DNA from 4 places in the Plantactinospora sp. BB1 genome. Region 4 is predicted to be linked to each of the others. Evidence: riboswitches for the same ligand, from Rfam matches in the RefSeq annotation. Region 4 holds a riboswitch; each other region holds the start of a gene.

Region 1 (2,193 bases), 3.2 Mb from region 4:
ACCGGCGCCCAGGCGGTGTGGCAGGGCCAGTGATCCGCGACTGATCGAGGCCGGGCGCGGAACCGCTCGCGACGACGACGCCGGCCCGTCCCACACCCCCGGTCGGCACGGGTCGTCCGGGTGGGTGGGTCGGGCCGGCGTCGTCGGTGCTGCTACCGGCGGGTCGTCGGTGCTGCTACCGGCGGACGGGGCGGATCAGGACGAGTAGCCCCGGGTGGCCGCCCAGTTCGCCAGGTCGATGGTGGTCATCCAGTAGTTGCTGTCCTCGCCCGGGATGGCCGGGTCGGCGATCTTCACCGTGCGGCCGTCGTCGCGGTAGCCGACGACGGTCAGGTAGTGCCCGCCGGGGTAGCTGTGCCAGCCGCCCGCGAGGTCGGTGGCCGAGCCGGCGATGTTGACGACCACGGCGTACCCGCTGGTGACGGCGTGCACGACGTCCGCCTGGAGCCGGTCCATCTGCGCCGGGGTGGCCGCGCCGCCGGGGATGGCGGTGGTGCGGTAGAAGTCGGTACCGATGATCTTGTTGAGTACCCGGGTGGTGTCCTGGGCCGAGTTCGTGCCGCTCATCGTGGTGCCGAGGTCGGCGGCGACGGCGTCCTGGCTGGGCTTCTTGTCCCGGACGGTCAGCGCGATCCGGGTGGCGGCCGGGCCGCAGTACCAGCCGTTGATCTGGGCCTGGAACTGGTAGTCCAGCAGCTTCGACTCCGGGGGTGCCGGGCGCTTGCTCGGGGTGCTGGCCGCAGCCGCCTTCGCCGCAGCGCTGGGCGTGGAGGTGCCCGGCGCGCTGGTGGCCGGCTGTGACGGGGTGGCCGGTGCGGTCGTCGCGGGTGCGGTCGTCTCCGGTGCGGTGGTGACCGCCGCTCCGGCCTGACCCGCCGCCGGGGCGCCGAGGTCGGCGACGGCGACGGTCGAGGGCTGCGGTGCCTCGGCCGAGCCGTCCGAGGTCAGCACGACCCCGGTGGACGCGGCGGCGGCGAGCACCGCTGCCGAGGCGAGCGCGAGCCGGTTACGCCGGCCCGACATGACGGTCCGGAACCGCCCGTTAATTGCGTGCTTCAACGTTGTCCTCCAGAGGAAATGCGCGCCACTATCACCGGGGGGCGAGAAATGACGCGACGTTTCTTTCGCTGCTGCGGGGAAACGTGACGCGAAATCGCACGGAATCGCACGGGAAAAGGTCCGCCGATACGCATTCGGCGGGACGGACCGAGGGTGTGCCGACCGGGTTGGCGCCGCTATCGGCGTACCGGTGGAATCAGCGCCACCACGATCCGTCGCGGCCGACCGGCGGCCTCCACCGGAAACTGCCGGCCAGCGGGCCGGCGGGGTGCCCGCGCGTCGACGACTTCGGCGTCACGGACCGCTATCGGGCCAGGTTGGGGTGGCCGCCGGGGACCGGGTGGTCCGGGACGGTCGCGACGGCCGGGGGCGGGGGCGCGACGCAGCGAGGGAACTGGGGGGATGGGCCGGGGCCCGGGTGGTGCCGCACGAACAGCTACTCCTTCCGACACCGCCTACCGGGTTAGCTGACGGATTCGGGCAGGAAGGCCGCCCTACCGCGGGCCACAGCGGCTCGCGGATTCACCCCAGATAACTGTGGGTCCCCGGCTCGTTACGTAACGACTCGGCGGGTCTGCTCCGGTGTCACCCGTACGGCGACCAAGGGGCCGGACCAGACTCGCCGAGATTACTGGTCGACTTCTGTCGTTGCCAACCCCACTGAACAGCGAAAACAGTGACTCGGAGCGCGATTGGGACAGCGCCGGCCGGGCAGCCGGGCCGGGAGGCGACCGGCGGATAAACCGGCATGATCATGTACGCGTACGGTATGACGGAAATGCCGGCTTGGTCCGGTGGCTCGAACATGGGACGAAGACCGCAGGAGGCTCCTTCCGATGACGACGGTGCACGAAGCTACCTACGACCTGCTCCGTTCCCTCGGCCTGACCACCCTGTTCGGCAACCCCGGCTCCACCGAGGAGCCATTCCTGAAGAACTTTCCGGCCGACTTCAGCTACGTTCTGGCTCTCCAGGAGGCCTCCGCGGTCGCGATGGCGGACGGCTACGCCCAGGCCAGCGGCCGGCCGGTGCACGTCAACCTGCACACCGCGCCCGGCACCGGAAACGGAATGGGCAGCCTCGTCACCGCCTGGCACAACAAGACACCCATGATCGTGACCGCCGGCCAGCAGA
Region 2 (2,193 bases), 420 kb from region 4:
CAGCACGCCCAGTCGATCGGCGTTCCGCACGAAGTATGCCGCCAGGTTGTTGCCGTACGTCCGGTCGCCGCCGGTCGCCACTCCGCCGAACCCGTTCTTCTGGGCGGCGAAGTCGCAGGCCTGACCCTTCGGGTGCTCGCCACTGCCTCCGCTGCGGAAGCAGGAGACGAACCGGGTGAAGCCGGCCGCCTGGGCCTGCTTCAACGCGTGCAGGGTGCGCGCGGTGATGCAGCCGTCGGTGGTCGGGTCGTCGAGACTGCACGACTCGTCGGGGAAGGAGCCGTCGGCGTTGCGGGGTGCCGGTCGGGCCGACCCGCCCCCGCTGCCGCTGACTCCCGAGCCGGCGCCGCCGCTGTTGTTCGCCGCCGCCAGCGCCCGTTCGGCCTGCTTCTTGCGGGTCTCCATCACCTCGAGCTGCTTGCGCTGCTCGCCGATCTCCTTGTCGAGCGCCGCCTTGGCCTGGGTCTCCTTGTCCAGGCTCTCCCGCAGCCCGCGCAGTTCCCGGCTCTCGTTCGCCGAGATCGTGTCGAGTGCGGCGGCCCGGTCCACCAGGCTGGTCGGAGATCCGCTGTTGAGCAGCGCGGAGACCTGTCCGAGCCGACCGGTCCGGTACGCCATGCCGGCCATCTCGGCGACCCGTTCGCTCCGGGTCGTCACCTCGGTACGCAGCGTGGCGAGCTGCTGGTTCAGTTCCTTCTGCCGCTTGACGGAGTTGTCCAACTTGGTCTTGGCGGTCAGATAGCCCTTGCTGGCGGCCTGGAGCTGCTCGCGCAGGCTGTCCGTGCCTCCGTCGATGTCGTCGCCGCCGGGTGCCGCGGCCAGCGCCCCGGGGGTCGCGTACTCCGGTGCCGCGTGCGCGGGTGCGCCGCCGAGTGCCGCGAGGACCATGCCCAGGGCGAGGGCCGCGGTGGTCGCGGCCTTCCGGTACGGTCTCGTGGCGCTCCGCGCGGACGCCGGAGCGTGTCGGGTGGGTGCCAGGAACGGCATATGACAATGTCCTTCCGTCAGCCGCCGACCGGGTTAGCTGACGGGTTCGGGACGGAAGATCCCTACCGCTGGCGCGGATACACCCCTGGTACGTGGTTCCCCGGCTCGCGCGTGCGATTAGGCGACGGTCCCCGCAGGCGCCGGAGGGCGCCGCCCGGCGGAGACCGGAGCCGAGCTTACCGGCAGTCGCCGTCCGGGGATACGTGGCGTTGCCGGAGCTAGATTCGCGATTTTCCCAGTTGGGCGGATGTATCCGGACAAAGATGTCCAGCGCCCGCCGGAAACTTAAGATGCCGCTAACTATCGGTGAGTCTTGACGGCCGACGGACCCGGGAGAGCGGCGTCTCGGGCTGACCATGCGTGACGCGACGTGGCTGCCGGTCACCAGTCGGTGGGACCGCAGCCCCCGGGCGCGGTGTTCGGCTCGACCTGGAGCGTGGCGTGCGAAATGTGGAAGTCCTCGCGCAGTGCCGACCGGGCCGCGGCGAGTACGGTACCGACCTCCGCGTCGCGGTCCAGCCTCAGGTGCGCCGAGGCCACCTCCATCCCGGAGGTGAGGGTCCAGACGTGCAGGTCGTGTACGTCGCAGACGCCGGGCACCCCGGCCAGCCGGGTCCGTACGGCCGCCACGTCGAGGTGCTCGGGCGCGGCCTGCACCAGGATCCGTACGGCGCTGCGGCCGAGCCGCCAGGTGCGGGGCAGGATGAAGAGCCCGACCGCCAGCGCCACGATCGGATCCGCCCAGCGCCAGCCGGTCAGGATGATCACCACGGCGGCGACGATCACCCCCACCGAGTTGAGCAGGTCCCCGAGCACCTCCAGATAGGCGCCGCGCAGGTTGATGCTCTCCCGCGCACCGGCCCGGAGCAGGCCGAAGGCGGCGACGTTGGCCAGCAGGCCGAGCGTGGCCACCACCAGCATCGGGCCGGCCGCCACCCGGGGCGGGTCGTCGAACCGGCGTACCGCCTCGACCAGCACGTAGAGCGCCACCCCGAACAGCAGTACCGCGTTGGCCAGCGCGGCCAGCACCTCCAGGCGGTAGAGGCCGAAGGTACGCTGCGGGTCACCGACCGCCCGCCGGGCCGCCGTGATCGCGGCCAGCGCCATCCCGATCCCGAGCACGTCGGTGAACATGTGCCCGGCGTCGGAGAGCAGCGCCAGCGAGCCGGTGACCAGCGCGGCGACCGTCTCGACCACCATCAGGAC
Region 3 (2,193 bases), 1.1 Mb from region 4:
GCGCGGCGGCCACACGGACCGAATAGAGGAACCCCCGCCGCAGGTGCGCGACGGGGGTTCCTCCGTTGACACGGTCGATCGGGGAGACGTCAGCCGGGTCTGCCGAAGCTGTGGATCTCGCCGTCGTCCATCCGCTTCATCTTCACCGGTTCACCGGCCCGGGAGGCGTGCACGATCCATCCGCCGCCGACGTACATGCCGACGTGGCTGAGGTCGGCGTAGTAGAAGACGAGGTCACCGGGGCGGAGCTGGGAGCGGCTGACCGACTTCACCTGCCCGCGCTGCGCCCGGGCGTTGTGCGGCAGCCCGACGCCGCCCTTCGCCCAGGCGGCCAGGGTCAGGCCGGAGCAGTCGTACGAGCTGGGGCCTTCGGCACCCCACTTGTACGGCTTGCCGATCTGGGCGCAGGCGAACTTGACCGCCTGGCCGGCCGGGCCGCCGGGGTAGGTCGCCGGGCAGGGCGCGGGCCGCAGCGGGCCGGCGGAGCCGTTCCCGTACGCCTGGATCCGCAGCTTCTGCAACCGCTCGACCTCGGCGTCGATCTCCTTCTTCTTCGCCGCCAGCTCCGCCTCGGTCTTGGTCAGCTGGCTGACCAACCGGTCCAGCGGGGCCTTCTGGGCGGCGTACTTGTTCTTGAGGTCGACGACCGCCTGCACCTCGCGCTGCTGCTGCCGCGCGAACTGGTCGAGCACCGAGAGCTGGCCGACCAGCGCGGTCGGCGACTTCGTGGTGAGCAGGGCGTTGACCGCGGACGCCTTGTCGCCCTTGTACGCCTCCACGGCGAAGTCGCTCACCCGGTTCATCGCGGCGTCGATCTGCGACTGGAGCGGGGCGATCTTCTTCTGCAGGGCGGCGGCCTGCTTCTTCTTCGCGGTCAGGTCCTGCCGGGTGGCGTTGTGCCTCTCGACGACCGGCTCCAGTTTGCGCCAGGCGGTGTCGATCTGCTGCTCGATCTCGGCCACCGACGGTTCGGCGAGTGCCGGCGTCGTGCCGGTGAACAGCACGGCGGCGCTGGCCAGGGCCGTGAGGGCGATGGCGAGAATGGACCTTCGAGGGCGCGGTTTCGCGTTCCCGGCGTCGGCGGAGGCCGATCGGAGGGATGGCGACCGCGGCGGGGCAGGGGGAGCCACCGGGGTCCGTACTCCTTCTTCCGTAGCCCGCCTACCGGGTTAGCTGACGGGTTCGGGCGGGAAGATTGTCGCCCTACCGCGTGAGACGCGGATTCACCCCATGAAGCTCGGGTCCCCGGTTCGCTGAGTGTGACGATTCGGCGGTGTCGAGACGTCGCCGCCCGGCTAGGCGGCCTGCCGTCGGCTCGACGGTCCCCAACCTTAGAGAAGGGTGTTATCCAAACGCAACCCCGTGATCTGAGTCGATTCGTTATGTATCGGATCGGTCGCTGACGGTGGGAGCATTCGAACCCCCGAACCGAAGGATCGAACCCGCCGATCACACTCGGTATATGTGAAAGATTCCTACATAGTGACGACCTTGGCCGGCAGGTATTGACCAGCACCGGTCCCGGGTGGAGGGTGATCAGCAGGCCCACCCCCGGCTCATGGAGGTTCGATGCTTCCCACGAAACAGCCGCTGAGCAGGAGAATCGCGATCGGGGCCGCAGTCGTCGGCGCCGCCGCGCTGCTGCCGGCCAGCCCCGCGCCCGCCACCGCCGCGTCCGCCGACAGCCGGCAACAGGAGTACGCCGCCGCCGCGGCCGAGTTCGGCGTACCCGAAAGTGTGCTGCTCGGCGTCTCCTATCTGGAATCCCGCTGGGACACGAACGCCGGCACGCCGAGCACCAGCGGCGGGTACGGCCCGATGCACCTCACCGACGTCGCCGGGCTGGCCACCGGGCCGGAGCACCCCGAGCACGGTGAGGACCGACGCGGCGACCAGGCCCGACCCGCCCGCCCGGCACCCGGACCCGCCGGCCCACACCTCGACCGGAGCGCCGACGCGCCGCCCGGCGGACAGACCCTGGACGCCGCCGTCGCGCTGACCGGAGTCGACGAGCACCTGCTCCGCTCGCAACCGGCGGCGAACATCCGGGGCGGGGCGGCGCTGCTGGCGTCGTACCAGAAATCGCTGGCCGCGCCGACGGGCCCGGCCAGCGACCCGGCGGCCTGGTACGGCGCGGTGGCCCGGTACGCCGGCAGCGACCGCGCCGACGCCGCGGCGGCCTTCGCCGACGAG
Region 4 (2,193 bases):
ACTACCGGCTCCTCGACCGGGTGCACCAGGGCGAGGCCACCTGGCAGGAGGTCGGCCAGACCCAGGACCGCTACGACAACCACTACGTGGAGAGCCCGGTGTGGACGGCACGCGGCTGACCACGACCTGAGGTGACAGCGGTGGAATCGGGTCGGGCGGCCGAGGATGGCCACCCGGCCCGGTGTCGGGTGGCTACTCGACCAGGCGGTCCCGCCTGATCTTGTAGACCCCGTACAGGCTCTCCAAGCCTCCAACGACCATCAGCACCACGCCGAGCTTGGTGGGCGTGAAGATGACGACATGCTCGTCCGGTCCGAACAGCCGGAGCGCCAGTCCCACCACAAAGGTGGCCAGGCCGGTGAGCAGCGTCTTACGGGCTGAGGACATCGAGGATCCCTGCTGGAGAAGAGGGGCGGGAGGATCTTCGAAAAGCCTAGTCAGGCCCGCTATCCCCAGCCTCCTGCCGGTTGAGGAAACCGGACTACATCCTTCGACCGACACCACACCGGCCCCCGCCTCCGAGAGCTGCCCGGCGCCTCGACCGGCACGTCGCCCATGAAGCAATTTCCACGGCGGATCACTCCGAAATCCACCTGTTCGACCCAGTTGATCAGGTAGGCTGACCCCGGTTTCGCCCGGTGGCGCACCCCTCCGCGCCGGCGTGACCGCCGCCGAATCACTTTCGGGTGAGCCGGGGACCCAGGTAGGTGGGGTGAGTCCGCAACCGCGGTAGGGACTTGTTCCGTCCCGAACCCGTCAGCTAACTCGGTAGGCGGGCGACGGAGGGACATGCATGACGGGATCCACACGTCGGCGGCTTCCGCTGGCCCTGGCCCTGCTCGCCACGTTCGGCGCGCTCGCCGGGGCAGCACTCCGGCCCGGCGTGGCGGAGGCGAACAGCCCCGCCGTCCTCGGCGACGAAGGCGACACCCCGCTCCTACGGGACGTGCTCGAATCGACCGGCCGAGGTTACCTACAGGCCAGAAACGCGCTGGCCAACGCGAAAGCTCGACAGGCGAAGATCGTCGCCGAGCTACGCCGGGTCGAGGAACGCATCGCGCAGTTGCGGCCCCGGGTGGAGCAGGTGGCCCGGACGGCGTACCAGACCGGCCGGATCGGCCCGGTGTTGGTACTGCTGCACAGCGGCTCGGCCGACGAACTCCTGGAGCGCGCCCGTGGCCTGGAGGCGGTGGCGCTGCGGGACAACGACGTACTGCGCGCACTCGGCCAGGCCCGGGAGCGGGCCGCGCGGGCGAAGCAGGCGCTCGACGCCGAGGTGGTCGAGGAGCGCCGCCAACTCGCCATCATGCTGCGGCAGAAGCAGGCCGCCGAGCGGGCGCTGGCCCAGGTCGGCGGCGCCTCCACCGGGGGCTTCGTCAACGCGAGTTCGCCGGTGGCCCGACCCGCGCCACGCGCCGCCGACGGCTCCTGGCCACCACAGTCGTGCAGCCAGCCCGACCCGACCACCACGGGCTGCGTCACACCACGCACCCTGCACGCCTACACCGAGGCACGCCGGGCCGGCTTCGGCCGCTTCACCGGCTGCTACCGCTCCGGCGGCCCGTACGAGCATCCGAAGGGGCGGGCCTGCGACTTCTCCGCCGAGGCGGGTGGCTTCCGAGGTGCCGCCACCGGCGCCGACCGGACGTACGGCAACAACCTCGCCGCGTTCTTCGTCCGCAACGCCGACCGGATCGGGGTGTTGTACGTGATCTGGTATCGGCAGATCTGGTTGCCGACGATCGGCTGGAAGTCGTACGGCGGCGCACACGGCGACCCGTCCAGCGACCACACCAACCACGTACACCTGTCGCTGGTCTGACGGCCGGGGGGAACACCCCCGGCCGAGCGGACCGCCGGGACGGGAGGGTCAAGTCGGTTCGCTCTCCGGGGTACGTCGGACCGGGGCGCGGCCGGCCGGTTGGGCGGGCTGCGGACCCGTCGGGCGGGCCGGCGGGATCGGCCGGGTCACCGGCTCCAGGCAGGTGATCCGGACCTTCTCCCCGTGGTGCAGCAGTTCGAGGGCGTCGTCCGGCTCGCCGTCGCGCAGCTCGTACGTCGCCTCGCGCGGCCGGACGTCCACCCGCAGGTGCACGCCCCGGTAGCGGAGCGAGAACTCCAGCCGGTCGATCCGGCTCGGCAGCCGGGGTGCGAAGGAGAGTGTCGCGGTGTGGTCGCGCATCCCGCCGAACC

What was found. Region 4 has a riboswitch for cyclic di-AMP ahead of C6W10_RS29385 (hypothetical protein). Riboswitches for the same ligand answer to the same signal wherever they lie in the genome.
Region 1: linked by a shared signal. The riboswitch ahead of C6W10_RS06520 (C39 family peptidase) and the one ahead of C6W10_RS29385 (hypothetical protein) in region 4 are both predicted to bind cyclic di-AMP.
Region 2: linked by a shared signal. The riboswitch ahead of C6W10_RS27580 (coiled-coil domain-containing protein) and the one ahead of C6W10_RS29385 (hypothetical protein) in region 4 are both predicted to bind cyclic di-AMP.
Region 3: linked by a shared signal. The riboswitch ahead of C6W10_RS34260 (NlpC/P60 family protein) and the one ahead of C6W10_RS29385 (hypothetical protein) in region 4 are both predicted to bind cyclic di-AMP.

Annotation. Positions count from the first base shown of each region.
Region 1 covers NZ_CP028159.1:1,549,664-1,551,856, forward strand. Annotated here, with positions in the region: gene C6W10_RS06515 (DUF2231 domain-containing protein) at 1-33, shown strand, start outside; gene C6W10_RS06520 (C39 family peptidase) at 196-1,059, opposite strand; cyclic di-AMP (ydaO/yuaA leader) riboswitch at 1,497-1,640, opposite strand; gene mdlC (benzoylformate decarboxylase) at 1,896-2,193, shown strand, end outside.
Region 2 covers NZ_CP028159.1:6,313,622-6,315,814, reverse strand. Annotated here, with positions in the region: gene C6W10_RS27580 (coiled-coil domain-containing protein) at 1-987, opposite strand, end outside; cyclic di-AMP (ydaO/yuaA leader) riboswitch at 994-1,121, opposite strand; gene C6W10_RS27575 (cation diffusion facilitator family transporter) at 1,369-2,193, opposite strand, start outside.
Region 3 covers NZ_CP028159.1:7,798,983-7,801,175, forward strand. Annotated here, with positions in the region: gene C6W10_RS34260 (NlpC/P60 family protein) at 90-1,004, opposite strand; cyclic di-AMP (ydaO/yuaA leader) riboswitch at 1,143-1,283, opposite strand; gene C6W10_RS34265 (N-acetylmuramoyl-L-alanine amidase) at 1,570-2,193, shown strand, end outside.
Region 4 covers NZ_CP028159.1:6,735,349-6,737,541, reverse strand. Annotated here, with positions in the region: gene C6W10_RS29395 (cupin domain-containing protein) at 1-119, shown strand, start outside; gene C6W10_RS29390 (DUF5708 family protein) at 193-387, opposite strand; cyclic di-AMP (ydaO/yuaA leader) riboswitch at 660-790, shown strand; gene C6W10_RS29385 (hypothetical protein) at 794-1,822, shown strand; gene C6W10_RS29380 (glycoside hydrolase family 65 protein) at 1,871-2,193, opposite strand, start outside.